Regions from separate parts of the Bacillus sp. LQ16 genome, predicted to be linked through region 1. Evidence: riboswitches for the same ligand, from Rfam matches in the RefSeq annotation. Region 1 holds a riboswitch; each other region holds the start of a gene.
The links. A riboswitch is a leader RNA that binds a small molecule or an ion and turns the genes downstream of it on or off. The one in region 1 is predicted to bind S-adenosylmethionine.

Region 2: linked by a shared signal. The riboswitch ahead of AC3EMB_RS12925 (ECF-type riboflavin transporter substrate-binding protein) and the one ahead of AC3EMB_RS15970 (hypothetical protein) in region 1 are both predicted to bind S-adenosylmethionine.
Region 3: linked by a shared signal. The riboswitch ahead of AC3EMB_RS01060 (ABC transporter permease) and the one ahead of AC3EMB_RS15970 (hypothetical protein) in region 1 are both predicted to bind S-adenosylmethionine.
Region 4: linked by a shared signal. The riboswitch ahead of AC3EMB_RS24665 (methionine ABC transporter ATP-binding protein) and the one ahead of AC3EMB_RS15970 (hypothetical protein) in region 1 are both predicted to bind S-adenosylmethionine.

The regions. Positions count from the first base shown of each region.
Region 1 is NZ_CM173491.1:3,184,107-3,191,731, forward strand. Features, by position in the region: gene AC3EMB_RS15945 (serine hydrolase domain-containing protein) at 1-457, shown strand, start outside; gene AC3EMB_RS15950 (short-chain fatty acid transporter) at 965-2,311, shown strand; gene AC3EMB_RS15955 (group-specific protein) at 2,340-2,705, opposite strand; gene AC3EMB_RS15960 (NAD(P)H-dependent oxidoreductase) at 2,702-3,277, opposite strand; gene AC3EMB_RS15965 (SWIM zinc finger family protein) at 3,301-3,690, opposite strand; gene AC3EMB_RS15970 (hypothetical protein) at 3,951-4,268, opposite strand; SAM riboswitch class I at 4,309-4,407, opposite strand; gene AC3EMB_RS15975 (hypothetical protein) at 4,530-4,721, shown strand; gene AC3EMB_RS15980 (YwiC-like family protein) at 4,754-5,476, opposite strand; gene AC3EMB_RS15985 (ECF transporter S component) at 5,660-6,361, opposite strand; gene AC3EMB_RS15990 (ABC transporter ATP-binding protein) at 6,334-7,625, opposite strand, start outside.
Region 2 is NZ_CM173491.1:2,593,842-2,601,466, reverse strand. Features, by position in the region: gene AC3EMB_RS12935 (energy-coupling factor transporter transmembrane component T family protein) at 1-540, opposite strand, end outside; gene AC3EMB_RS12930 (ABC transporter ATP-binding protein) at 533-2,233, opposite strand; gene AC3EMB_RS12925 (ECF-type riboflavin transporter substrate-binding protein) at 2,244-2,792, opposite strand; SAM riboswitch class I at 2,932-3,047, opposite strand; gene AC3EMB_RS12920 (aspartate/glutamate racemase family protein) at 3,201-3,881, shown strand; gene AC3EMB_RS12915 (macrolide family glycosyltransferase) at 3,972-5,159, opposite strand; gene lepB (signal peptidase I) at 5,418-5,948, opposite strand; gene AC3EMB_RS12905 (peptidoglycan D,D-transpeptidase FtsI family protein) at 6,025-7,625, opposite strand, start outside.
Region 3 is NZ_CM173491.1:179,597-187,221, forward strand. Features, by position in the region: gene AC3EMB_RS01035 (DUF3981 domain-containing protein) at 1-151, shown strand, start outside; gene AC3EMB_RS01040 (multidrug effflux MFS transporter) at 269-1,528, shown strand; gene AC3EMB_RS01045 (hypothetical protein) at 1,562-2,008, opposite strand; gene AC3EMB_RS01050 (hypothetical protein) at 2,283-2,786, shown strand; partial or broken gene AC3EMB_RS01055 (DUF3951 domain-containing protein) at 2,803-3,019, opposite strand; SAM riboswitch class I at 3,183-3,288, shown strand; gene AC3EMB_RS01060 (ABC transporter permease) at 3,425-4,342, shown strand; gene AC3EMB_RS01065 (ABC transporter permease) at 4,360-5,364, shown strand; gene AC3EMB_RS01070 (ABC transporter ATP-binding protein) at 5,321-6,331, shown strand; gene AC3EMB_RS01075 (ABC transporter ATP-binding protein) at 6,328-7,101, shown strand; gene AC3EMB_RS01080 (peptide ABC transporter substrate-binding protein) at 7,115-7,625, shown strand, end outside.
Region 4 is NZ_CM173491.1:4,843,402-4,851,026, forward strand. Features, by position in the region: gene sufD (Fe-S cluster assembly protein SufD) at 1-647, opposite strand, end outside; gene sufC (Fe-S cluster assembly ATPase SufC) at 663-1,448, opposite strand; gene metQ (methionine ABC transporter substrate-binding lipoprotein MetQ) at 1,687-2,493, opposite strand; gene metQ (methionine ABC transporter substrate-binding lipoprotein MetQ) at 2,567-3,379, opposite strand; gene AC3EMB_RS24660 (methionine ABC transporter permease) at 3,403-4,068, opposite strand; gene AC3EMB_RS24665 (methionine ABC transporter ATP-binding protein) at 4,061-5,086, opposite strand; SAM riboswitch class I at 5,265-5,372, opposite strand; gene AC3EMB_RS24670 (hypothetical protein) at 5,498-5,842, opposite strand; gene AC3EMB_RS24675 (thioredoxin family protein) at 5,995-6,303, opposite strand; gene AC3EMB_RS24680 (toprim domain-containing protein) at 6,307-6,651, opposite strand; gene gcvH (glycine cleavage system protein GcvH) at 7,142-7,525, opposite strand; gene AC3EMB_RS24690 (arsenate reductase family protein) at 7,567-7,625, opposite strand, start outside.

The DNA of each region.
Region 1 (7,625 bases):
AAATGTTAGCGAACGAATTTGGTCTCAAATTGGTATGGAAGAAAACGCGTATTACGTTACAGATGAAACGAAAATAGAACAAGCAAGCGCTGGCTTAAATGCAACTGCTAGAGATATGGCGAGATTCGGGCAATTACTATTAAACAACGGGGAATATAACGGAAAACAAATTCTCCCTTCTTCTATTACTGAAGATATAAAAAATGTCCAAGAAGGTGAACTTGCAATTAGCCCTGGAGCTTCCATTTCTTATCATAATCAATGGTGGATTCCCCACAATGAACAGGGTGCTTTTGAAGTGTTAGGTAGTTACGGACAAACACTTTACATCGATCCGAAAGCAAATATGGTAATTGTCCACTTCTCTTCTAACGCTACGCCAAGTAATGAAATACATTCAGTTTACTCAAATATGTATATTGATATTTCACATCATTTAGAGAAGCTTCCACAGTAGTGGAAGCTTCTTCTTGTTGGGATATTTTATTTATAATCCTATATATTAGAAGATACTGAAAGAACAACTGCTTCAAACACACCTATCAAAATTTATATAAGCAGTTTACATGTTTAATTAAGTGTTTAACTAATACATCCACACCTTTTGGAGAATTCGTTAAAACACTTCCCTTACAAAGATTGTCTGTTCATATTCGTCGAAAATTTCTTCTATTGATGAAAATAGAGTTTCTTCCGGGATGATGAACTTTATTTTTTGACCAGTTTGCAACAGTTGCTTTGAAGCCAGCTAGTAACCTTTCTCTATACTATCCCTATAAGTGCTACCCCATTTACAACCGTTTTTCTTCTAGTATATTAAAAGCAGAATCTGATACGAGGCTCTATATCAATCTATCAATAAATTACCACTCTTATAAATATCTGAATTTTCTTTATATTGAAGGTTATCTCCCAAATAACCTCGAATAATTGTAATACATATACATAAGGAGGTTGATCTATTTTGTTTCGTTCCTTTACAAATGGTTGCGTCGCCTTAGTGCAACGCTTCTTGCCAGAACCGTTTATTTTATCATGTTTACTAACTGTTTTCGTTATCTGCTTTGGTATGTTTGCGACTCACCAAACACCTGTAGAAATGATTAATCACTGGGGTAATGGAATTTGGGGACTCCTCGCCTTTTCTATGCAAATGGCACTTGTACTCGTGACTGGATCTGCTTTAGCAAATGCTCCTCTTATTAAAAAAGGATTAACGAAAGCTGCCAGACTACCGAAAACGAATGGACAAGGTATTATTGCCATTTCCATTGTAAGTTTACTTGGTGCATACATAAACTGGGGCTTTGGAATTGTTGTATCTGTTTTATACGCAAAAGAAGTGGCAAGGCAACTGGACGGATTAGATTATAGACTAGCAATTGCCTCTTCTTACTCTGGATTTCTCATTTGGCATGCCGGTCTTTCTGCCTCTATCCCTCTTACGTTAGCAACAGGCGGTGAAACGTTAATTAAAACGACTGCTGGAAGTATTAAAGAGGCAATTCCGATAACAGAAACGTTATTCTCACCATACGCTCTCGTTCCAGTTATTATTTTTCTCGTTACGATGCCTCTCATTAATAAAGCGATGCATCCAGATGAAAAACATACGATAACTGTAGATCCTAGCGTGTTCCATGAAGAAGCTGCTGCTCAAGAAGTAGAAAAAAATACATTCGCTGAAAAAATGGAAAATAGCATCATTATTACACTTTGCGTTGGATTGTTAGGTCTCATTTATATTTTCAATTACTTTTATACGAAAGGATTTAATCTTACTCTCGATATCGTGATTTTTATGTTATTAATTGCTGGACTTATTTTCCACCGCACTCCGATTCAGTATATTCGCGCTTTTTCAGACTCTACGAAAAGTGCCTCTGGCATTTTACTTCAATTTCCGTTTTACGCAGGAATTATGGGCATGATGATTGGAGCAAATAGTGAAGGACTTTCACTTGGAGGAGCTATTTCTAATTTCTTTATTAGCATTTCAAACGAATCAACTTTCCCGCTCTTTACTTTTTTAAGTGCTGGTATCGTTAATATTTTCGTTCCATCTGGTGGCGGTCAATGGGCCGTGCAAGCACCAATTATGATTCCAGCTGGCGCTGAACTTGGTGTACCTGCTGCAAAAACTGCAATGGCCATTGCGTGGGGCGATGCTTGGACGAATTTAATTCAACCTTTCTGGGCATTACCAGCATTAGCGATAGCTGGTTTAGGTGCTCGTGACATTATGGGATTTTGCGTTGTGAACTTACTATATGCAGGTTTTATCATTAGTCTATGCTTCTTATTTATTTAAACGAAAAGCTAGTTTTATACTAGCTTTTTTACATAATAAATGACTTATTTCCCACGCGATTTATAATCTTCTCCCACTCTAACTCCGTAAGATGTAATGACTCAAATGCAAAAAAATCTTCGCAAATTTTTCCAATCAAGTATGGATGTTCCCTCAAAAAATTCCACTGTAACGCTTTAGGAAGAAAATATGTTTCATATTCTTTACTTCCCCTTACTACCTCATCTACTTCTCTTTCACAAATTCCTCTTATTAAATAATCATTTCTTAACTCTATTTGAATTTGTTGAAATGTATCGCTGCATTTTTTCAATTGAAGTAAACACGTAATATACTTTCGAAAAAGTTCGTTATCATACTGACAACAGTTTATAATACGATCGACTTCATTCATAATGTACGAGCCTTTTCTTCTATTTGTAATAACCATTTTTCGCGCTTTGATACTTTACTCGTTTTCACAGATTGAAACACTGACCGTTTTATATCACGAATGCCACAAAAACGTAAAACACCTCTCTTCATCATAATCCAATCTGCTGATCGATATAACAATGCGACGTACCATAGAGGCGAGTCTAACGTATTAATAACCCACGCTTTTTTCCCTTGCAATAATCCTTTCGGCAGAGCCCCTTCATATTTATAAGCAAATTCAGCTACGAAAATACGGTCAATAAAACCTTTTAAAATAGCTGGCATCCCCCACCACCATATTGGATAGATGAATAGAATTGTATCTGCTTCTTCTACTAACGTTCTGTATCGAGCTGTTTCTTCTTCATTTACTAAATCACGTCTTTTCTTCTCTTCATTAAATACGAGGACTGGATCAAATTGTTCTTTGTATAAATCAAGTACGGTAACTGAATGATTTGTTTCCTGTAGTCCTTTTTGCACATGATTTAAAATCGCCGCATTAAAACTTGAAGGACTAGGATGAGCGTATACAATTAGTACGTTCACTACATAACAACTCCCTCTATAAGTTAAAGTTTCCCCTTCTTTAACATCTTCTCTACAATTTGCATGTTTTTCGAACTTTGCAACAGTCGATTTAATACAGTAAGTAACTCTTCTTTTTCTAAATCTTTCAGTTTCTCTTTAACTGCACTCTCACCAGCACCTTGAATATCATAAACAACTGCCGCCATATGTTTACAATAATTTTCATACGGACATTCGCAACTACTTTTTGAAAAATCTTCGAGATCAATAACTACTTCATAATTCCCTGCATTTCCAGTAACGAAAGCAAACACTTTGTTATCTTGTATTTCAACATCTTCTACATGTCCATCTTCATAATATTCATATCCCTTATCTACAACGTACTTTGGGATCCATTTCGTTATATCTTTTAATAAGTAAGCGTACATAATTGTACCCCTTCCTTTAATTCCCTTTTGACTTCCAAACCCCTGCATGTTATTCTAAGAACTGTTAAATAGCAAGTCTATTTTGCAAAACGACTGACACCTATTCGGCGAAGGTGTCTCTTTTCATTTGCAGCCGATACGAATTGCCTCTTTCAGGCACATTCAATTTTTGACACTACACACTCAACACCATTCCCTGTATCAGGCTGCTTAAGCAGTCTTTTACTCTACATACTCCGTTATTTTAAAAAAAAGAGAGCTTAGCTCCCTTTTCTCGCCTTATAAAATACCCCTTTTTCAGTATAGAGATATTCATCAGCTAATGTAATTTTCCCATCCAGTTTCAGTTCATCTAATAGTCTTGATAAATAAAATTGATGTAACATCTTTTTCGTGAATTTTCCTTCATGATGCGAAACGATATGTTCTTGAATATCTAACAATGATATTGGCTTATCTTGCTCTATCATATATTCATAAACTGTACTACGCAGTTTTACGTATTTTTCGAGTGTCACAGCAATGCGCAACCCCTTTCTTCTTAATATAAATTTTCGTAATCGGTTTTTTTGCAACAAAAAAACCTCTCCGATAAGAAGAAGTTACGTATATATCTTCGTCTTATCTCCCAGAACAAATATGTTCTGCTGGAATTAGCACCTGCATCGCGGTTGCTGGGTTTCATCGGGCCAGTCCCTCCACCTCTCTGGATAAGAAAATATTCACTTAATTCTTACTATACGTAATTTCATTTTAATTGTCAAACAAATATAACAAATAATATTTTCTTCTTTACTGTTCATACTATACATATATGAATATGCAAGGAGGATTATGAAATGCATCAAAATGCTCGCGGATATGTACAAGATTCTTTTCAATCATTACAAGAAGCAAAACATTGTTTAGAAGAAGCATTACAGACTGTTGAAAAAGATTTTAATCGCGCTCGTATTGAGCAATCCCTTTATGCGATCGAACAAGCTATTCAACGCTGCGATTACACCGTTCACATTTTAGAACAAGATTGAAAAAACTTCCCATCATAAGGTGGGAAGTTTTTTCAAATGGCATACTTCATAATTATTGCCGTTATGATTAAAAAATATACAGAATTCACAATTTCTAAAATCCCTACTTTTATAATAGAAATTTTTTTGCCATACAATATAATGGCTCGAATGACACTTGGTATAAAAATAAGGGAGCACCACGGATTAATTGCAAATACAATGATTGTTAATAGAATATGATAACCCCAAGATATAAAACGATACTTCGGATTATTTTTCTCACGTATCATCGTTTTCACATAAAACGTACTACCTAAAAAGTATAAGAATGAAATAAGTGCAATGAATAATGCTGTATGATCGATTTGTTTCATTGAAAAATAATAACTAATTAACCCACCAACACAAAACACAATGATCGCACAAATATCATTTAATAGTGCCCTTTCATTTTTTTGACGAGCATAATGCATATTTACTATAAATAGTGGAATCATGACTATTACGAATAAAAGAATGCGCCATTCATATAATAGAGAAATCATCCCAAATACGAACGCAATAATAAAATATACAATTGAAGCATGTAAATACTCTTTTTTTCGTTTTTGTTTTATGTGCATAAGGAATGGATACGTAGCTAAATAGATAAAGAACCAAGCTATAAACAATGGAATGTGATATATAGTAGGTTTTCCAAGTATGACACTTAATAGAAATGGTATAGCAAGCATCGCCCATGCACCATGTTGCTTCGGAATAACTAACTTCATTAACTATACACCTCCCTTTTGAAAATAGTTCTCACCTATTATTATACGAATAATTTTATATAGTAACGGATATATATTGGACTATTTTTTGACAATAAAAAATGCTCCTTACAATATGTAAGAAGCATGAAAGAGGCAAACGAATATGTAAGTCGCGACCCTACCTTATATGAGTATGCTTTTCTATGCTATGTTATGCTTATCTAATATACCGTATTTCTTTTTAAATCTTGTGAGAATCGTAATCCAAGAAGTACTAAATAATAGTAAGAAGACAACATTCGAAATTGCATGGCTCAAATCGAAATAAAAACTTGCGATGTAATACGAAATGACTGTTTCCCACGTTGCCTCTCGTATAAAACCGAGAAGTCCCCAGAAATTCATAATCCAGCCAAATAAAAATCCAACAAACAATCCGTACAGGAGTCTTCCCCATAGCTTTTTCATTAAAAATGTATTACGCAATAATCCAGCTATAAAACCAATCATACCCCATGAAAACATTTGCCACGGCGTCCACGGACCTTGCCCTAAAAAGATGTTAGACACAATCGCTGCTGTTGCACCGATCATAAAACCCGCTTCACTTCCAAACACAATTGCAGAAACGATAATAACAAAAGAAGTTGGTTGTACACTCGGTAAAATAGAAAATGGTACGCGGCTAACTGCTGCAATTGCTGCTAATACAGCAACGAGAACAATTTCACGTGAAACAAACGCCTTTCTTTCAAAACGGATATAGAAAGGTAACATAATAACAACTAATAAAAACAAACTACTTAACATGTAATAACCGTCCATAATAAGTGTAGTAAAGAGTAATGTGCCTATTATTACTGCAAAAATACATATTATGAATGCAACATATCGTTTGGACACGCTTCGTACACATCCTCCCACGTTAATGCATATGGCAATTCTTTTCGAATGAATCGATTGATAGATGTTGTATAAAAGAAGTTGCCGCTAAAAAATTCTTTCGGTGCATCATTCATAATGACTGTCCCATCAAATAACATCATACATTGATCAACGTATTTCGCAGCGAACTCAATGTCATGCGTTGCCATTACAATTGTTGTTCCTTCTTTTTGCAGCTTCCTAAATAGTTCTCCTACTCTTTCTTTCTTCCATGGATCTAATCCCTTTGTCGGTTCATCAAGTAATAATAACGTTGGCTTTGATAATAACGTTGTACATAATGCAAGAAGTTGTTGCTCTCCTCCGCTACAATCATGCGGATGGCGTTCTTTAAGCGAATACAACCAAAACTGTTTTAGCGTATCTTCTGCTATTTCTTTTCCTTGTTCTCCATATAATTCACGTGCACGTTCATACACCTCATCCCACACTGTATCAAATGTAAAATGATAATATGGATACTGCGATACATACCCAATACTTTTAAACCGTTCTTTCGAATCAATTTTATGTATCACTTTCCCGTTCCACTTTACTTTCCCTCTTCTCGCTTTTTGTAATCCTGCTAAAATTGTTAACAGTGTAGACTTACCTGTACCGTTCTTCCCAACGAGCGCTACCCATTTTCCTTTTTCAATCGAAACTGATAAATCACGTAAAATAAGCGGACTATTTTTTTCGTACTGGAATGAAATATGCTCTGCGCTTAAAATTACCTCTTGCTTTTCACTTTGTGCTATTGGCTCATTTACATATGATATCGCTGAAAAATTATTCATTTTCATTTGCGCCTCTCGCACCGTAAACGGAATATCTCTCACATTCCACTCTAAAAATAGCCTTGGAATTTGCGGAATAAATGGACGGAATGTTTCTACTCCCCACATATTCGTAATAACAGTTTTAGGACTACCATCATACATAATACAGCCATTATCCATACAAACAACGCGTGTTGCAAGCGGGATAACTTCATCTAAACGATGTTCACTTAAAATAATCGTAATTCCAAGTTCTTCATTAATCCGTTTTAATAATCCTAAAAACTCTTTTGCAGCAATTGGATCTAATTGTGCTGTCGGTTCATCTAATAATAATAACTTTGGCTGCATAACTAATACCGCAGCTAAATTAACAAGTTGCTTTTGCCCACCAGATAACGTGTGAACAGATTGATGCAATAAATCTTGAAATCCTAAAAAGCTAATAAGCTCTGCTATTC
Region 2 (7,625 bases), 590 kb from region 1:
TTTTTCAAAAGCCACTCCTCTCGCTTCTTGCGCGTGTTTAATAATTTTATACTCAGACTGGATGTCAGGAATATAACGTAGTGCAATATTTATTGCATATGTAATCTTATAATGGATACCAAGTTTACTTAAACTACTTACAAATTCGCTTGGATCTGTCGTGTATATAAAAAGAAGTGTAAATGGTAATAACGTAAAATACTTTAATGAAAGTGTAGCTGCATAAAATAATGTTTCATATGTAATCGTTGCATATCCAATATGTAAAAACGAGGTATATGATTCAGTTAATTCAGATCCATGAGTTGGTGTAATAAATAAAATCATGACAGAGTTTAATAAACTAAATGTAAATATGACACTAAAAACAATTAAAATTTTATGAAATGGAATTTTAGCAATGCTGAGTCCGATACACCCGATGATAAATAGTATTAGCAACACCCGAAAATCAAAAAACAAAAAAGTAAGCGTCATACAAAAAATAAATAAAAACAATTTCACTACCCCATCCATACGATGAAAATATGTACTATGCACCTTCCTCCCTCCTATTACTATCTAAATAAAGTTCCATAAATTTTTCCGGACATGCAATCCCACTAAATTTAACAAGCTTGGTTAAAGAACTCTCTCTTAAGTTAGCTATTTGTAACGTTTCTTGATCACCAAATACATTAGACACTGTATTATCCGCAATAATTTTCCCTTCATGTAGAACTACTGCACGGTCTGCATATTCTAGTGCGAGATTCATATCGTGAGTGATAAAAATAAATGAAATACCCTTCTTAGCTAGTTTTTTAATAAACGACATAAATTGTTTATAATGATAATAATCTTGTCCCGCTGTCGGTTCATCTAATATGATAAGCTTAGGATTTGTTGTTAATACAGATGCGATTGTTAATCTCTTTTTTTGCCCATAGCTTAGTGCTTGAATTGGCCAATTACGAAATGGATATAAACCACAAATTTTTAAAGTTCCTTCTACTCTATTCTTAATTTCTTCCTTAGAAAAATTATGTAATGTTAATGTAAATGAAACTTCTTCAAAAACAGTAGGCTGTGTAATCATATGATTTGGATTTTGCATCACGTAAGATATGATTTCCCCACGTTTACGAATAGACCAAGAACTAATATTTTCACCTTCTAACAAGATTTTCCCATTTTTCATTTTGTTTATGCCTATAAGACTATGAGCTAATGTGGATTTCCCTGCTCCATTATGTCCCAACAGTGCCACAATTTCTCCTTCATATATTGAAAGGTTTACATTTTCTAATACTTTTTGTTTATTAGGGTATGAAAATGATAAATTCTCCACTTTAAGTAATTCCTTGTTTTTAGTATTACCTTTTAATATGACTTGTTTCTCCATCCACTCTTTTAGAACGTTGCCTATCTTTTCTTTTTGAAGGTTTTCCATTGGATATATTACGTCATTATTACGATCAAAATGTAATCTCTTTAATGCTTCGATGTAAATAGGCTCTCTTAAGCCAATACGTGGCAATATATTTGACGCTAAGATTTCTTTTGGTGTTCCTATTGCAATGACTTTACCTTCATCAATTAATATAACTTTGTCTAAATCCAGCTTTAAAATTTCTTCTATCCTATGTTCGATAATAACAATCGTTTTATTATATTGCTCATGTATATCTTTCATAAGTTCTATCGTATGTACGGCGCTTAGTGGATCTAAGTTCGCTAACGGTTCATCGAACAATAATATATCCGCATTTGTTGTTAATAAACCAGCTAGAGAAACTGTTTGCTTTTGACCTCCTGATAATTCATGTGGACTTTGTTTATGAAACGTATGCATCTTCACCTTTCTTAATGAGTCCGAAACAATCTTTTTCATATCATCTTGCTTTACACATTCATTTTCTAAATAAAAAGCTACATCTTCTTCTACTGTCAGACCAATAAATTGAGCATCTTGATCTTGCAAAATTGTTCCTACCTGCTTACTTTGTTCAAAAATACTTCCTTCCCTCGGGTCTTTACCGGCAATTAAAACGTTACCTGTACTAGTCCCTTCGTAAGAAAATGGGATTAGCCCATTTATACAATGAGCTAATGTCGACTTTCCTGAACCACTTCGTCCAGCAATTAGTACTTTTTCCCCAGGGTATATATGAAAGGTAATATCACTTAAAGTAGGCTGCGCAGCATGCCCATATTGAAAGGTGAATTGTTCAAACGAAATAATTGGTTTCATGTTAACATCCCTACTTTTCAATTTTTAAATGTGTATGTTTCTTATTAGATTTTGTCAAGCCAATTGTAAGTGGCAATCCAACTACTAAGAAAACGATAACATCGGAAATTGTTGCTCCTAATACTTGTATAACAATTTTGTCAAATGGTTCTCCCATCACAATAATATCGAATGCCCCAGCAAATATAATAGCAATGACAATACCAACTAACCCAGTAATTGCTAAATAAGAAATATGCCCCTTGTTAAACGACCCGTTTTTCACACTAAAACCAACTCTTTTTTGAATAAGACCCATCGAAAAACCAATAATCCCTGAACTAATAACCCAGCCCCACCAAATCCCCCATCCAGCAATCGTATCTGTTACGGTATGACCGATAAGTCCGATTAAGAGTCCTGCCACTGGACCAAATAATGCTCCAAAAACAGTTAATATAGCTAATGCTGGTTTAATAAATGTATTCGGTGCAATAGAAAATCCCCAAAGTCCTAATATCCCGTATAATGCTGCTCCAATACCGATTGCTACTACTAACTTTGTTGATAATTTGTTCATTACAATTCCCCTCTCATATTAGTCAACTTTTATTACTCTATATTTAATTTAAAAATGAATTATGCATCTACACTCCCTTTCTATACAACAAAAAATGACCTCTTATATAAGAGGTCATTTTCTTTCACGTTCAAGAATCCTCTTATCTTTCAAAAAACACAACGTGTCCTCTGCGGAATTAGCACCTTCCTATAAAATTGCATAGGGGTTGCTGAGGTTTCTTAGGGCCGTTCCCTCCACCTCTCTGGATAAGTATTAATTTGTAATTCGTATTATGGCACTAAAAAGTGTAAATTTCAACACTTTTCTTACTATTTTTATTTTTTGTTAAATGGCGCATTTAAATCATTGTATTCTTATCGGAATTGTGAAATAATGAATTCAAAATCGTTTCGGGAGGAATGCATTATGAAAGTGATTGGTTTGATTGGAGGATTAAGTTGGGAATCTACATCATTATACTATAAACATATTAATACGCTTACACTCTCTCAATACGATCAAAATGCAAAGTTAGTTTTATATAGTATGGATTTTGGTGAAGTAACTACTTTATTACAAAACCATCAATATGAAGAAGTGAAAAATGAACTAGTTACAGTTGCAAAGAAAGTTGAAAAATCTGGGGCTGAATGTTTATTAATGTGTTCAAATACCGTACATCTATTTGCCGAGGAAGTAGAACAAGCAATATCTATCCCGCTTCTTCACATTGGTGATGTAAGTGCTAAAGAAATGGTAGAACAGAATATAAAACGTATCGGACTATTAGGAACAAAACAAACGATGGAGCAAGATTTCTATAAATCACGATTAGCGAAATATAACATTGAGACAATTATCCCCAATGACGAGGAAAGAACTTTTATCCACCATGTCATATTAGATGAATTAAGTAGAGGGATTATTTCAGAAACATCTAAAGAAGAGTTATTACAAATTACAAAATCATTAATTCAAAATGGTGCTGAAGGTATATTATTAGGCTGCACTGAAATACCTTTACTCATCTCCCAAAATGATCTCACTGTTCCCGTTTTTGATACTGCTTTTTTACATGCAAATACTGCTGTGCAATTTGCTGGATAAGAATATACAAGCATAAAGGTGAGAACCTCTATGCTTGTATAAAGTTATGACTATTTATCCTGCTATTTGCAGGCAGTAAAGCCCCACCAATTAAATTTTTACTTTATTTAAAAGAGATTCAATAACTGCAATTGCTTCTTTTGAACCACCACATTCTAAAAAGCTATCATTAAGTTTTCTTATACCATGTTTATACTTTTCATTTGAAAGAACATCTGTTACGGCCTCTTTTAAAGTGTGTACATTAACATGTTCTTTCAATAGTCTATGTGCCGCTTCAAGCTCAGTTAATCTTTGCGCTATCATAGGCTGATCTTTATCATGCGGTATTATTACAAATGGGACATTATAATGAATGGCATCGTGTACGCTATTCATACCACCATGTGTAATAAAAACATCTGCTTCATTTAATATTTCTGATTGAGGTACGTATGGAGCAATTATAAAATTATCTGGCGCTTGCTTTATTTTTGAAATATCATTTCTATCACCAATTGCCATTACAACTATCCCATCAAAATCTGAAAAAGTATCAATACAAGTATTAAAGAATGGTTCGAGTCCTTCAAGCAGTGTTCCCATTGAAATGTAAATAACTTTCTTCTCTTTAAGTGATTCCAGTGGAAACTTTATATTTGTTTTACGCTTTGAAATGCTCGGTCCAATAAAAATGTTATTTTCTCCGAACGATTCGCTATTAGGTTGGAAATAACGACTTGTGTATACGAAACAAACATCACCCTTATTATTCATAAATTGAAGATTATTCTTTGGTTTTACTCCAAATTTATGTTCCATCTGATTTAGTAATTTTTCAGAGATCTCCTCTGGTTGGAATGGTATATCTGCATTTGGATGAAAAGGTAATGTCTTCAAAAACTCTGAAGGAATTAAAAATATAGGTGAGGAAACTACACCTGGAACTTGTAAATACTCCTTTACTAACTCTCCCGCGCCAAATATATCATAAATTACGAAATCAAAATTTATACTTTCACATAATTTTTTCGTAATTTCCAATATATATAAAGAAGTTTGAACATGCACATGAAAGAAAGCATTTAATCCAGATGAAGTTTCAGCATCAATAGAAATCTCCTTTAATAGATCTGGATGAGTATGTACAGTAGCTCCTAAATCTTCAATTCTATCCTTAAAGTTTGCCGTTGTAATATAATGTACGTGATCCCCTCGTTCAGTAAAGGCTTTTACTAAATTTAATGTAGGGTTTACATGTCCCTCTGCTGGAAAATTAACCACTAAAATATTTAGCACTTATTCCTCACTCCTTATATTTCACTGTTTTAATTAAGCATACTGTTATTTGTACATATAATCGTCCCCTAATAGTCCTAAAGTGCTTGTTACATTATGTTGATAAATAATTTTCAGTCATCAACATAAAAAAAGCATCTACCTATGTAGATGCCTAACCGTGATAAGGAGTGTTCTGTGAGGTTAGAACAAGCTTTTCTGCTTGTCCTATGCTATCAATATATGATTTATTTTATAAAATGTGAATCGTTAATAGAATTATTTTATCCATTTTATATGATCAAATGGATAAAATACCATTTCTACCTTACCTATTATATTTGACTCATCAATAAGTCCAAGTGTATTCCTACTATCTTTACTATGATTACGATTATCACCTAACACAAATAATTTATGCGTAGGAACGTTTATTTCTCTAAAATTTGAAAAACGATTGGATACTTGTAACATATCTAAATGTATATACGACTCATCACGCTTTTTACCGTTAATATATACCTCAGCCTCTTTTAATTGTATATTATCCCCCGATAATCCAATAATTCGTTTCACATAGTAAGTAGGCTCGTCTTCTTTTTTTATGATGACAACATCCCCATGATGAAAAGACGATAAACAGACGTTTACCTTATTAACAAGTATATAATCTTTTTCATTTAAAGTAGGTTGCATCGAAATTCCTTCTACCATACAAAATAAAAATGACTTATTAATAAAAATAACCCCTATTATAATTAAGATGTAGCTACATATGTTCCTCCAATATTTTAGAATATACAGCTTCATATATACCTCATTTCCAATCTATTCCCAGGTAAAAACGCCTCTAGTTCACATGAATGCTAGAGACGTTTCGTCCATTTTAATTCTCTTTAGAGTTATCTGTTTTTGGCGCTTCACCAGTTAATCGCTTATTTTTCAAATCAAAATAAGCATCTAAAACTTCTTTTCCAATATCGGAGTTAATGCCCGATTTATCATTTTCAACCCACGGTACTACAACAGAAAATGCTACTTCTGGATCATCATATGGCGCATATCCAGCCAATGTTAAGTTATAACATTCTCTACGATCGCCTTTCGCATTTCGCCCAATTTCATTTTCTCCACCATATACAGTTTGTGCGGTCCCTGTTTTACCAGCTGGTTTATATGGTGCTTTTTGGAACGCTCTTACTCCCGTTCCATCTCCTTCTTGAAATACTTTTCTAAATCCTTCTTTTACTTGATTAATATATTCTTGTTTCATATCGATTCTATTTAAAACAACGGGTTCTATTGATTGTACTACTTTACCAACCTCATCTTTTTGAACGGTTTGTTCTCTAATTTCTTGAACAATTTGCGGTTTCATTCGATACCCTCCATTTGCGATAGTCGAAATATATTGTGCAAGCTGAAGTGGTGTATACGTATCATATTGTCCAATAGAATAATCTAATAAGAAACCAGGCTGATTATCTTTTCTTCCAATTTGGCCTGCAGTTTCATTTGGTAAATCAATACCAGTTTGTACGCCTAGTCCAAATTGCCTGAAATAATACCTCATTTTATCAAAATATTCTTGTTTAATATCTAGCGAACTATTTTTTACATAATCCACTCCAGCAATTTTTAATGCTATATTAAACATATAAACGTTTGAAGATACTTGTAACGCTCTTAGATCGTCTATATCACCAAAATTTTTCCAAGACTTCTTCTCCTTAGTTCCTTTAAACTTCATAGGTGCATCATAAAAATGTGTTCCAGGAGTTATTGCATTTGTTTCAAATCCTGTTAACACTGTCGCACCTTTAACCGTGGATCCAAGCTCATAAGAACTAGTCAGCGTGCCTAAAGCGTAATCTTCTACTTCCATTTTCCCGTCTTTTTCTACAAGCTTTTTCCCAGCCATTGATAATACTTGACCATTTTTTGGATTCATCATCACTACGAAAGCACGGTCTAACATTGATTCTGATCCTTTATATTGTTTTAATATTTTTTCTATGCTCTCCTCTACTTTTTTTTGCAATTCCATATCTATTGTTAAAGTTAAATTTTTACCGCTTTTCCCTTCAGTAACAGTTTCCGTTCTAATAGTATTTCCTTGTTTATCAGCAATGCTTCTTACTTCTTTTTTTGTACCATGAAGTACATCTTCGTATTGCTGTTCGATATAACTTTTGCCGACCCTATCATTTCGACTATAATCACGCACTAAATAATAATCTAATCTTTCACGTGGCAATCCTTCATCAGCATTTGAAACGTTACCAAGGACAGAACGGAATAGACCATCATTTACATAGATTCTCTCCCAATCAACTGATGCATCTACCCCTGGAAGGTTCGCTAAATTTTCACTAATCACCGCATATTCCTGTTCACTAACGTCCTTTTTAATAATTTGAGGTGCCATTTGAAAACCTGAGGTCATTTTACTTTTAATAGCTAACACTTCTATATCTTTAGCTGTTA
Region 3 (7,625 bases), 2.4 Mb from region 1:
GAATGAACAAAAGGTATTTATGATACCGGTGAAGAAATTCCCGTATGCTATGTTTACAGAAGTAGGAGACCCAATTCAAATTACATATTTAGATACAGGAGAGACGATGGCCTCGGTATCTAAATTTACGAATAGCAATGTGAAAAAGTAAAGCGATAGAATTTCTATCGCTTTTTTTACATTATGAAAGAGGAAAATGCGCTGTACTTGACGTATGTTTATGATGTAACTATAATTGTTACGATTCAGTGTGTATAGGAAAGGGTGAATTGAAAAAGTGAATGAAGTTAATCACGAAATATATAAACCTGTAAAGGCAAACAGGTTATGGATGATTCTTGTATTAGGAACACTTACGGCGATTGGGCCATTATCTATTGATATGTATTTGCCTTCATTACCGAAGTTAACGGATGACTTGCAAACAGGTGCATCCCTAGCGCAGCTTACATTAACAGCTTGTTTGCTTGGGTTGTCAGTAGGACAATTATTTGTTGGCTCAATTAGCGATATTTACGGAAGACGCAAACCACTTATTATTGCTCTTATTATTTATGTTGCTTCTTCTTTACTTTGTGCTGTTGCGCCATCTATTTGGACATTAGTATTATTGCGCTTCCTACAAGGAGCTTCAGGATCAGCCGGGATTGTTATATCACGTGCAATGGTACGTGATATGTACTCAGGTTCTGAAATGACGAAGTTTTTCTCACTGCTTATGTTAGTAAACGGAGCAGCACCTATTTTGGCACCAATTATTGGAGGGCAATTGTTACAGTTTACAACGTGGCGCGGTGTTTTCATCGTTCTTGGAGCAATTAGCGTATTCATGTTAATCTCAGCTACTTTTGTATTGCGTGAAACATTACCTCCTGAAGAAAGAGAAACGGGTGGTTTGTCAGGGACTTTGGCGACGTACGGAAAATTGTTAAAGGACCGTCTGTTTATGGGATATGCATTGTCACAAGGATTAGTAACAGCGGCAATGTTTGCATACATTTCGGGCTCACCATTTGTGTTGCAGAACATATACGGAGCATCGCCACAGCAATTTAGTTTATTCTTTGCGATTAACGGCATCGGTATTATTATTGCTAGTCAGATAACGGGTCGTTTAGCGGGGAAAGTGAATGAGAAGACATTATTTGTTGCTGGTATTATTATCGCAGCTGTTGGTGGCCTATCTTTACTACTGACAATCGTACTAGGAATAGGTTTAATCGGTGTTTTATGTTCGTTATTCCTTGTTGTATCAAGTGTCGGGGTGGTATCAACAACTGGGTTCTCATTAGCGATGAGAAATCAGAAGCAAGCTGCAGGAACAGCGTCAGCTTTATTAGGCTTATTACAGTTCATTTCAGGAGCGCTTGTCGCTCCGCTAGTAGGTATTGGTGGGAGTAATACAGCGTTACCGATGGGTGTTGTTATTGCGCTTTGTGAAGTAGGGGCAGTATTATGTTATCTATTTATGGCCAGAAGAAGTGAGAAGCAGTTTGAACTGCAACAAAGACAAAATTTAGAGGCTTAACAAAAAAGAACTGATTCAAAGGGAATGTTTGAATCAGTTCTTTTTTTCATTTCTTTGAAATACCTCATACATATTATTCATGATCGTATCATATAAAACAGCAAGTTTATCCCACACCCAGCGATTACTATCGACTTCTTTTTCCCCGCAGTCGATAATATCGGTATGGTCCGTAATTTTATACGCTTTTTTAACGATAATAGGAGCAATCTTCGGTATACGTGGGATTTCTTTTAAGATATCTGCGAAGTTTCCAATGTAGACATGACCGATGATTTCGATTGTTAATGATTTATCCGATATATTTAGCACGGTATGAAATTGATTTGTATGTTGTTGTTTTAAATATTGAGCTAACTTAAATGGAGCATGCTTCTTCTTTAATACGCGGCGAAGGCTCTCTGTATTTTCGATATGAAGTGATTTTTCGCGAATAAGGACACGAATATCTTCTCCCATAAAAGGCATTGTGTTGTACATAGATGATTCTCCTTAAAAACTTACATATGTTTGCGTTATGCATATGTAAGTCTAGCATGGTTTGTTCTTTATGTGTGCTTACAGTTTTGTAAGGTGATGTAGTAAAGCATTGCAAAAGTTATTTGTATAAAGTGACGATACTGTGACAAACATGTTGGTATATATATTACGATGTCGTCTTAAGTGTAAAAAGTAGGGCGTTCTCGGTATAATAACAAGTGGAGATAAAAGAAACTATAATGAGTAATAGCTGTAGATAAAAGGAGAAGAAGAGATGAAGAAGGTTTTGGGTATTGCTGTAATGGGAAGTATGCTCCTTCTAGCAGGGTGTAATGGAAATAAAGATACGAAAGAAACGAAAGAAAAGGTAGAGCAATCTGCTGAACAAACAGAAGAGATGAAAGAATACCTTGCAGTACATGAAAAATACGATATAAAAATGAATAAAGAAATTAATAAAGCACTGCAGTTATTTGAAGTGGCAAAAGAAAAGGGCGGTAAGGAAATAACGAATGCTACATATAAAGAAGATGTGCAAAAGGTAACAACGAGCATGTTAGAAGATATTGATCATATACGTAAAGAAATTCGTGTGCCGAAGTCGAAAGAGCAAGAACATGAAGTATATGTTGGTTTCTTGAATGAATCGGAACAAGCGATGAAAAAATTACAGAAGTTAGCTAAAGAAGAAGATTCATCGTTGATTCGTGATATAGAAATTAATTTTGCAACAGCATCGACATACTATAAACGCTTTCAAGCAGAAACGAAAAAATAACCTTGCCTGTGCAAGGTTATTTTTTCTTCTTACCATCTCCGTCTGCATCCTCGGATACTAATATTTTCTGTTCTTCGTGAAATTCGGAAATAGTTTGCCCGGTAATATTATCGAAAGGGGTATAAGAAAGAAGTGATACGTTTCTTTTTAATAAAGAGTTTATAGAAGCCGATGATGACAAGTATAACGATAGTTAAGGATAATCCTATAGTAGCAAGAAGTAAGGGATCCATCTTATAACTCCTTTAACATTATTTCTTTTTATTATAAGCCTGTAATCTCGATAAATGAATTAAAAACTGATTTTTCTAAATTTATCCAATCTGATTGACTTTTCAATTTTTCAGAATTATAATTCGAAATATACAATTTGAACCAAATAATAATATAGCAATTTACTTATCCAGAGAGGTAGAGGGACTGGCCCTATGACACCTCAGCAGCGGGTTCTGTAATAGGAACACCGTGCTAATTCCAGCAAGCAAGTCTTGAAAGATAAGTGATGGGCCTTTGTTTGTTAAGCCTTGATCTTATTTTTTAAGATCAAGGCTTTTTGTATTCTAAAAATAGAAAAGGGAGTAATGGAAAAAGTACGTTCATAAAACAAAGTAAATTCATGTGTTTAGGGGGTTATTGAAGTGTATGTAATTAAAAAATTATCGGTTATGGTGTTCACACTATGGGTTATTACGACAGTGACATTTCTAATTATGCATATTATTCCGGGAGATCCATTTTCATCAGATGCAAAAATCTTTCCTGAAGAAGTGATCCAAAACATGAGAGCGAAGTATCACCTTGATGAACCGTTATGGAATCAATATGTTGCTTATTTAGACGGTGTAGTTCATTTTGATTTTGGTGAATCTGTTCAATCAACCGGGCAAGGTGTATCAGAAATTATAACAACTGGCTTTGGTCCATCAGCAATTATTGGTCTACAAGCACTTGTTATTTCATTGTTAGTAGGAATTGCGGCAGGGACATTTGCTGCTCTCTATCATGGGAGAGTAATTGACTATAGTGTGAGTTTGCTCGCAATTTTAGGTATTTCTATTCCAAGTTTTATTTTAGCGCCACTATTTATACAAGTATTCGCTATCCAATTTGAGTTTTTACCAGTAGCCTCTTGGGGAACATTCGAACATACGGTATTGCCATCCTTTGCATTAGCGTTAGGGCCAATCGCAGTTATTACAAGGTTTGTTCGTTCTAATATGATCGAAGTACTGCAGAGTGATTATATTAAGCTAGCAAGAGCAAAAGGTATACCAATTAAGAAGATTATTATAAGGCACGCTCTTCGAAATGCGATTGTTCCAGTACTTACATTTGTTGGACCGTTAATGGCTGGACTCTTAACAGGGACTTTCGTTATTGAAAAAATCTTTTCAATTCCTGGCCTAGGAAAATATTTTGTAGATAGTATTTTTAACCGAGACTATCCGGTGATTATGGGAACAACGATTTTCTATAGTGCATTATTAATTGCTTGTATTTTCATTACAGATATTATTCATCGCATTGTTGATCCGCGTATTCGTTCTATTACATAAGGAGGGGGGATATTTAAATGGGGGCTTATGAGATTAATGAACAGTTATTAACGAAAGAAGAGAAAAAAGAATTAACGATAAATAAAGATCAGCAAAAGATTAGCAGAAAGAAAGAAGTGTTTCGTAAGTTTATATCGAATCCAATCGCAGTTTTAGGAACAGTGACGTTATTGCTAATTATTGTTTTCTCGCTTATTGGCGAAAGTTTAACTTCATTTACTGCGAGTGAACAAGTAAAAGAGGCAACAAATTTACCGCCGAGTAGTGAACATTGGTTTGGAACAGATGATCTAGGGAGAGATATTTGGGCACGTACTTGGGCTGGTGGGAAGATTTCACTAACAGTTGGATTAGTAGCAGCTGCCCTCGATATAGGTCTTGGTGTACTGATTGGTGGATTTAGTGGATATGTGAGAGGACGTAATCGCCTTGGAACGTTAATTGATGAGTGGATTATAAGAGGAATTGAAGTATTATACGGCATCCCATATTTATTAATTGTTATTTTACTATTAATTGTTATGAAACCAGGTCTTTTCACCATTATTATCGCTCTTGCATTAACGGGATGGATTGGAATGGCTCGTCTCATTCGAGCACAAGTATTGTCTTTAAAACAACGAGAGTTTGTTATTGCAGCAGAGCGATTAGGTACATCACATATGAAAATTATATATGGGCATTTAATTCCGAATTTAACAGGGATTATTATCGTGAATTTATCATTTACAATTCCAGCAGCTATTTTTTCAGAATCATTTTTAAGCTTTATCGGACTAGGAGTGCAATCACCGGCAGCAAGCTGGGGGACGATGACGAATGATGCACTTGGGACATTATTGAGTGGGGAATGGTGGCAGCTATTCTTCCCAGCAATCATGATTGCTCTCATTATGTTCGCATTTAATGCAATTGGTGATGGTTTGCAAGATGCGATTGATCCAAAAATCGTCAAACGAAATCGAAAGGAGAAAAAACATGGCACAAATCTTATCTTTAGAAAACGTAACGTTAGCCGTTGAAAAAGAGAATAGTAAGCAAGCGATTGTGAAACATGTTTCCTTTTCTATTAACGAAGGTGAAATAGTTGCACTTGTAGGAGAAAGTGGTTCGGGAAAAAGTGTCACAGCACAATCCATTATCGGCTTGAATCAAGAATCAATTCATATCGATGATGGGAATATAGCTTTCCAAGCAAAGGAATTAACGAATTTACAAGAGTCAGAATGGAATCAAATTCGCGGAAAAGATATTTCCTTTATATTTCAAGATCCGCTTTCATCTTTAAACCCAACGATGAAGGTAGGCAAACAAATTACAGAAGTAGTTTTGCAACATGGGAAAAAATCGAAAAGAGAAGCGAAGGAAATTGCGATTAACTTGTTAACAGGTTTAGGGATACATGAAGCAGAGAAACGCTTTGAACAGTACCCACATCAATTAAGCGGAGGTATGAGGCAGCGTATTTGTTTAGCAATTGCGTTTGCTTGTCACCCAAAGCTTGTAATTGCAGACGAGCCGACAACAGCGTTAGATGTAACGATTCAGAAACAAATTATGGGGCTATTAAAAGAAAGAAAAGAAAAACAAAATACGAGTATTTTATTAATTACACATGATTTGGCACTTGTACGTGAAGTAGCTGATCGAGTAGTTGTTATGTATGGGGGACGTGTCGTTGAAAAAGGAACGATAGAGGAAGTGATAGGTTCCCCTAAACATCCATACACAAAAAGCTTACTACAAGCAATTCCGAATATGGATGATTCTGAAAAGGTATTACGTGCTATAGAAGGAACCACACCTTCCATTGAAACATTAAATAGCTTTGGTTGTCCTTTTGTAAATCGTTGTCCAGTAGCGATAAAAGAATGTATTCATCGTTTTCCAGAGAGAACCACATATTCTAAGGAGCATAGTTCACATTGTTGGCAACATGTTCTAGAGCATAATAAAGCGAAATCAAAAGAGAAGGTGAATGCCTCATGACGACAGATTTAATTACTATAAAGCAAGTAAAGAAAACGTATGGAAGTAAAAGTAAAAAAATCACAGCGTTAAAAGACATATCACTTTCTATTCCGAAAGGAACAACACTTGGCATTATTGGTGAAAGTGGTTCAGGAAAAACAACACTTGGTAAGCTCATAGCTGGGATCGAGAGCCCAACGTCTGGTGAAATTGATTATAACGGTCAAGTCGTTCACAAGTTGAAGGCAGCTCATAAACGTGATTTCTTACAGAAAGTACAGTTCATTTTTCAAGATTCCACAGCAGCATTAAATCCGCGCTGGAAAGTACGCGATAGCGTAACGGAAGGTTATATTTCATTCGGTTTAGGTGATAAAGGATTAAAGGATAAAGTAGCAGGTGATGCGCTAGAACGTGTGGGATTAGATAGACGATATATCGATCGCTATCCGCACGAATTTAGCGGAGGACAACGTCAACGAATTGCTATTGCAAGAGCGTTATTGTGTGAGCCAGAAGTATTGATTCTTGATGAACCAATTTCAGCATTAGATGTTTCATTGCAAATTCAAATTGTACATCTGCTGCAAAAAATTCAAAAGGAACAAGGCTATACATATTTATTTATCGCACATGATTTGCCGATGGTTCACTATTTATGTGAAAAAGTGGCTGTCTTATATAAAGGAGAACTTGTTGAATTTGGAAATACGGACGAAGTGTTCCGTAATCCACAACATTCTTATACAAAAACATTGTTAGCATCAACACCAAAAATTTCGGGTTAAAGGAGAATGTAGGATGAAGAAGTTTTTACTGTTTATCATTATGACTGTTTTAGCGATTACTTCGGTCGCTTGCGGTAAGAAAGAGACGCAAAAGGCGAGTGCTGGTAAGGGAGAAGGCGATCGATTAGTAACGAATATTAGTAGTGATCCATACACACTTGATTCTGCTATTGCAACAGATAGCACGTCAGGTTATATCATTGGGCAGTTGTTTTCAAGTTTATATACGCAAGATAGTGATGGGAAATATCAAAATGAATTAGCAGAGAAAGAAGAAGTAAATGCTGATGGAACTGAATATACAATCCATTTGAAGAAAGATATTAAATGGTCAGATGGTTCTCCTATTACGGCAAATGATTTTGAATTTGCATGGAAGCGATTATTAAATCCGAAAACGGGTTCTATGAATGCGACAGAAATGTATTTCATTAAAGGGGCAGAGGCATATAATACTGGAAAAGGTGAAGAGGGACAAGTTGGTATTCAAGTCGTTGATCCTCAAACATTAAAGGTAACTCTTG
Region 4 (7,625 bases), 1.7 Mb from region 1:
ACTTCTGCTACGATATTTGCAATACCTTTAGCATTTTCATTTGCAACATAGTTTTCTACATAAGTTGCAGTACTGTTCGCATCAGCTACGAATAATACATGGTTATATACGTTAGCTTCTTCGCCGTCTACTAAGAATACAGCTTGAAGTGGAGTTTCAAGAACAACGTTTTTCGGAACATATACGAATGCACCGCCGTTGATTAATGCAGCATGAAGTGCAGTTAGACGATGCTCGTCTACTTTCACGCCGTCTTTCATTAAATACTTTTGTAGTAGTTCAGCATGCTCTGTTGCAGCTGTTACGATATCTGTGAAAATAACACCTTTGTCTTTTGCTTCGTCTGCTAAAGAAACGAACGCAGTTGTACCAGTACGTTGCACTAATACGCTGTTATTTTCATCGATTAAGTTTTTCACTGCTTCTGGAAGCTCTGTTAAAGAACTTACAGGCTCTTGCTTAGCAGCGTCGCCTTTTCCGATAAAGTCCCATTTTTCAATTTTCGTTTTATCAGGCGTTGGCATTGGAAGTTCTGTTGCTTTTGCAAGAGCTTGTAAGCGGAACTCAGTCAACCAAGCAGCTTCGTTTACTTCGCTTGCGCGTTGACGGATTGTTTCTTGATCGAAAGGTAATGTACCGATTGTCATGTTTATGCTCCTCTCTTACGCTTCTTGCTCTGTTGTTTCGTCTTCAATACCTAATTCTTTTTTAATCCAGTCGTAACCTTCAGCTTCTAGACGTTGTGCAAGCTCAGGGCCACCAGATTTAACGATACGACCGTTCATCATAACGTGAACGAAGTCTGGAGTGATGTAGTTTAATAAGCGTTGGTAATGCGTAATCATTAGGCAACCGAACTCTTCGCCGCGCATTTGGTTAATACCTTTAGATACAACTTTTAATGCATCGATATCAAGACCTGAGTCGATTTCATCTAAGATTGCGATTTTTGGCTCAATCATCATTAATTGAAGAATTTCGTTACGCTTTTTCTCTCCACCAGAGAAACCTTCGTTTAAGTAACGTTGTGCCATTTCTGGATCCATTTCTAGGAATTCCATGTTTTTATCTAATGTACGGATAAATTTCATAAGAGAAATTTCATCGCCTTCTTCACGACGTGCATTAATTGCAGAACGTAAGAAGTCAGCGTTTGTTACTCCGCTAATTTCACTTGGATATTGCATTGCTAGGAATAGACCCGCTTGTGCGCGCTCGTCTACTTCCATTTCTAATACATCTTCACCGTCAATGATGATGCTACCTTCTGTTACTTCATACTTTGGGTGACCCATAATTGCAGAAGATAAAGTTGATTTACCTGTTCCGTTAGGTCCCATAATTGCGTGGATTTCTCCACCTTTTACTTCAAGGTTTACACCCTTTAAAATTTCTTTGCCGTCAATTGATACGTGTAAGTCTTTAACCGTTAATGTAGAACCAGCCATCTCAATACCTCCATTAATCCTATATATACATTTTAAAAATTCCTAAAACGTTCATATTCTCATTTTATTCTCATTCTAATTTTATATCAAATAAAATGATATCGCAAACGACGAAAAAAAGTAACCGTTTTTTCACAAATGTATATAAGTATTTCCTTTACATCTTTCTATGATACACCTTTCTTCTTATTTATATAAAGAAAAAAGGACTGGTAATTTCCCAGTCCTTTCCTTATATTTATTCACTTACCGGAAGTACAGCACCTTTATATTCTTTATTAATAAAATCTTGAATTTCTTTTGAATGTAACACTTCTACTAGCTCTTTAATTTCTTTTTTCTTCTCATCACCTTTACGAACTGCAATGATGTTTGCATACGGAGAGTCTGCTCCTTCAATCGCAATTGCATCCTTCGTTGGATTTAATTTTGCATCAATTGCATAGTTCGAATTAATGAATAAAGCATCTCCCTCATTATTTTCATACAACTTCGGTGAAAGTCCGGGTTCAACATCTGTTTTAAATTTTAAGTTTTTCGGATTTTCGACTACATCTTTTACTGTCGCCTTAACCACATCTACACCATCTTTAAGCTTAATCACGCCGCCTTTTTGTAACAATGCTAACATACGGCCACGCTCCGCTACGTTATTACTCATAATCACTGTCCCGCCATCTGGTAAGTCTTTTAAGCTTTTATATTTCTTAGAATAAATGCCCATTGGCTCTAAATGGATTTTTCCTGCGTTTACAATTTTATATCCTTTTTCTTGGATTTCTTTATCTAAGTAAGGAATGTGTTGGAAGTAGTTCGCATCAATTTCCTTATCCGCTAACGCTTTATTCGGCAACACATAATCTTGGAATTTTTTAATTTCTAATTTAATACCCTTTTTCTCTAATATCGGCTGTGCCTTTTCTAAAATAACAGCGTGTGGCACGTTAGAAGCTCCAACAACAAGCTTATTCTCATCTTTCCCTCCGCAAGCAGCTAATGTAAATACAGACAGCGCTGTAACAACTGACAATAGAATCTTTTTCATATGATGTCCCCTTCTCCCCAATAGTTATGTAGTTATGAAAAAGAGCTGGCATCAGACCAGCCCTTTTCAGCAATTATTCTTTTACAGGAACAACTGCCCCTTTATATTCTTTATTAATGAAGTCTTCAATTTCTTTAGAATGTAATACTTCTACAAGAGCTTTAATCTCTTTCTTATCTTTATCGCCTTTACGAACAGCTACTATGTTTGCGTACGGTGAATCATTTCCTTCAATTGCAATGGCATCTTTTTCCGGATTTAACTTTGCATCAATTGCATAGTTAGAGTTAATTAAAACAGCATCGCCTTCTTTATTGTTATACACTTGTGGCAATAAACCAGGCTCGATATCCGTTTTGAATTTTAGATTTTTCGGATTATCTGCAATATCTTTTGGAGTTGCTTTAACTGGATCTATTCCGTCTTTAATCTTTAAAATGCCTTCTTTTTGTAAAATCGCTAAACCACGTCCATGATCAGCAACTGAATTACTCATAATGATTGTTGCACCGTCCGGAAGTTCTTTTAAGCTCTTATATTTTTGAGAATATACACCAATTGGCTCTAAATGAATTTTTCCTGCTACTTCAAAGTCATATTTTTTATCTTTAATTTCTTTTTCTAAATACGGAATGTGTTGGAAGTAGTTTGCATCTAAATCCTTATCCGCTAACGATTTATTTGGTAATACGTAGTCTTGGAATTTTTTAATTTCTAACTCAATTCCTTTTTTCTCAAGTAACGGTTTTGCCTTTTCTAAAATTTCAGCGTGCGGTACGTTAGAAGCACCAACAACAAGTTTCTTTTCATCTTTATCTTTCCCGCCACAAGCAGCTAAACCAAAAATTGAAGTTGAAATAAGTGCCGTAAGTAATAATTTTTTCATTTGAAACATCCTCCCGTTTTTTATTATCGTTTATCTATTCGAGTCGTTAAACTATCACCAATCCACTGAATTAAAAATACAACTAGTAATACACAAATTGTCGCAACGATTGTTACATCGTTATTCCCTCTCTGGAATCCTTCTAAGTAAGCAAGTGTTCCAAGACCACCAGCACCAACAACTCCCGCCATTGCTGTATAGCCTACTAAAGCAATTGTCGTAACTGTAATACCAGATACTAATGCTGGTAACGATTCTGGAATCAATACTTTTAAAATAATTGTGCTTGTTTTTGCTCCCATTGCTTTTGAAGCTTCAATTACACCTTTATCAATTTCGCGAAGTGCGATTTCAACCATTCTCGCGTAGAATGGTGCCGCTCCAATAATTAAAGCTGGCAGCGCTGCACTTGCTCCAAGAATTGTTCCAAGAAGAATCTTTGTGAATGGGATTAATAAAATAATTAAAATGATGAACGGTATAGAACGGAATATGTTTACGAATGCTCCAATCACCGTATTAATTGATTTGTTTTCCCATAAATTATCTTTCGCTGTCATGAAGAGTAACAATCCTAAAATTAGTCCTAAAACAAATGTCGCAAGAGCTGCGATTGCCGTCATATATAACGTTTCACCAGTTGCTTCTAACATTTGATTCCAATCAACATTTGCGAGTAACTTATCCATGTGCAATCACCTCCAGCTCTACTTGATCTTGATGAATTCCTTCTATTGCTTGCTGGATCGCTGTTTCCTCACCATTTAAATGAACAACTAAACTACCGTAAGAACCGTTATTCGTTTGTGCGATATTTCCTTGCAAAATGCTAACTTCTATATCACTGCGTTGCATCAATCGTTGAAGCACTGGTCTTTCTACAGCCTCACCGATAAACTGCAAACGAATCACTTTTCCATCTGGATATTTTTCAATTAAACTTTCAATCGTTTCATTTGTATCTTCAGAATCTGTTAACTGCTGTACAAATCGTTTCGTAATATCTTGCTTCGGATTACGGAATACATCAAGTACTGGACCCGTTTCTACAATCTTTCCTCTCTCCATTACCGCCACTCGATTACAAATCTTTCGAATTACGTGCATCTCATGTGTAATGAGTACAATTGTTAAACCAAGGCGCTTATTAATGTCTAATAGTAAATCCAAAATTTGATCTGTCGTTTCTGGATCAAGAGCTGACGTTGCCTCATCACATAAAAGTACTTGTGGGTTGTTAGCTAATGCTCTTGCAATCCCAACGCGTTGTTTTTGTCCCCCGCTCAGCTGAGATGGGTACGCGTCTCCTCTTCCTTCTAATCCAACAAGATGAATTAATTCATCAACACGTTTTCTTCTCTTCGTTTTATCAACACCTGCAATTTCAAGTGGAAACTCTATATTTTCACGTACAGTTCGTGACCAAAGTAAGTTGAAGTGCTGAAAAATCATTCCGATTTCTTGCCTTGCCTTACGAAGTTCACTTCCTGTAATTGCTGATATAACACGATTCGCAATTGTAATTTGGCCAGAAGTCGGTTTCTCTAACTGATTAAACAATCTGATTAAAGAACTTTTCCCAGCGCCGCTATATCCGATAACACCAAATATTTCGCCTTTTTCTATTTTTAAATTGGCGTTATCTACAGCAGTGACATCACCGCTTTTCGCCTTATATATTTTCCTTACATTCTCTAATAGAATCATGATGTTCACCCCTTTTTTGTTTAGGTCGACTCCGCAATTTTTTATTTTTAATGCGTGTAGTCCACTGTTATCATTACTTTTATTATTTGAATGTCCTCCACATTCAAACAATAAAAAAACCTTTCTGCTTTAGAGAAGCAGAAAGGTTTATATGCGTATATAACAACATTATCCCTCTCTCTCATCTCTCAAAGCATTCGCTTTGCAGGAATTGGCACCATTTCAACATAAGTTGACGGTTGCCGGGCTTCACAGGGCACAGTCCCTCCACCTCTCTTGATAAGAGAAATCAGATTCAATTTTCGTCTGATTTGAAATTTATGAAATTGTCTATATTTTATGACTTGAATTGTATCAATATACACTCACCATGTCAACAGAAATTTTCGTAAAAAATGAAACTTCAGAATTTTAAGCACCTACTGACATCGGTTTACATATATGAAACATCGATTCCACTAATAACATCGTTCGGTACGTTCCTGAATATTGTACACGTCCATCATTCATTAACATTTGCAATCGTACATTTCCATTCACCAATTGTTCTATATCCTTTTCGTCTAAGCAAATGATTTGTTCCGTTCCTCTTTCCTCATGTACCAGCTCTATATAATCTCTTGAAATTTGTAACGAACAACTTTCATCTCTAAAGCGGAAATTAACAGTTTTTTCTTCTTGTCTTAAAAGTGGCTCTAAATGATATTGACCATTAGCGTAATTTACAAATGATTGAAGCAAAGAATATAATCTCACCCTAAATCACATCCTTCATATCACTTTCTATTACATACCATTCCCTCTCACTAAAGAGCAATCCTGTTATTTTCGCTCGACAAATACTGTATCCATCCTGCATCTCGACATATTTCCCAAGAAATATGTCGAGGCGGCAAAAATTTTGCCGCCTACTTTAATTCCGTATATAAATATTCAACCGAATGAAATGCATATATCTTCTTCATCAGTGTCCCATTTTCAAAAACAAGTAAACAAGGTACACTTTCAATCCCATACTCTTTCGCTAAATGCGGAGCATAATTTAAATCTAACATCCCAATTTTGAGGCCTTCAATTGTCATCTCAACGACTGTTAACATCTTTTTTGCTAATTGGCATGTTCCACACATTGGAGTATATACATATAACACTGTTTTTTCTTCATTCTCTATTAGGGCTGTAGCTTCGGCTCCTGTCCAATCGATCACTTCTATCATTCCTTACCGTAAATATTCTGTATAAACGTCAATGTCGGCTCCCCATAATACATTTGCTAAGTGTGTAGATGGCGCAGTTGCCACTTCTCGGTACGAGCGATCAATATAGATATGCTCGGCTTGCGGAAATTCTTTTCGAAATTGTTTCCTTAACTTTTCTCCAGCATCATCAGCATCCACTAGCACATACACTTCCTTATCAAAAAACTGATCAACGAGCTCATCCATTTTCGACAAACCAATTGTACCATTTGTACAAACAATTTCCACTGGTTCACGAATAATAGATTCAATCTTTCTTCTATCTGATGTACCTTCTACAATAATGACTTTTTCCACATAAATCATATGTCATCACCCGATCACCATATACTATACAACCTTGAACTTAGTATATAGTATATTCGTTATTTTCATGTTGTTTCCTGTTTATTTTTGCAAAAGAAAAGCGAAACCGACTGTTTAGCCCTGTTGGCTAAGGTTCTTCCGTACAGAAGACGCTTTTTGTCTTCTCGTGCGGAAGGTTCTTAGACATGAAGGGCTAGGAGTTGGAGCTAGACAATGAAAAGCGCAAGCGGCTCATTTAGATTGTGAGGGGGATGGAGCTTCTGACGTAGAGGCGCTTTTTGCCTTGTAGGAAGAAGCGAAGCCACCGAACAATCTAGTCGCTGGAGCTAGACAACGAAAAACAAAAACGGCTAGACCTGCATAAAGATTAAACGAAAAAGTTTTTTCAAAAAACGTTCTCCTACACGATAATTAGTATATGATTCTACATTCATTATTTTACACAAAATAAAAAAGGACAGCACAAAGGCTGTCCTTTAGTCGACTATAATTAGTCTTGGTTTGTCATTTCTGCATATTTTTCTGCAGTTAATAACTTCTCAACTTGGCTTGCATCAGAAAGTTCAACTTTAACCATCCATGCACCCTCGTATGGAGATTCGTTAACAAGTTCTGGTTGGTCACTTAATTCTTCGTTTACTGCTACAACTTTACCGCTTACAGGTGCGTATAACTCAGAAACTGTTTTAACAGATTCTACGCTTCCGAATGGCTCGTCAGCTTCGATTGTTGCACCTACTTCAGGAAGTTCAACGAATACGATATCACCTAGCTCACCTTGTGCAAAGTGAGTGATACCGATAACAACTTCATTACCTTCAGTTTTTACCCATTCGTGTTCTTCAGAGTAACGTAAATTATTTGGAATGCTCATGACTGTACCTCCAGTGAATGTATTAATTATGTAAAAATACCTTATTGGTACTTTTTCCACACACTTTCAAACTGCTCTTCGTTAAAACCAAGTGTTACAT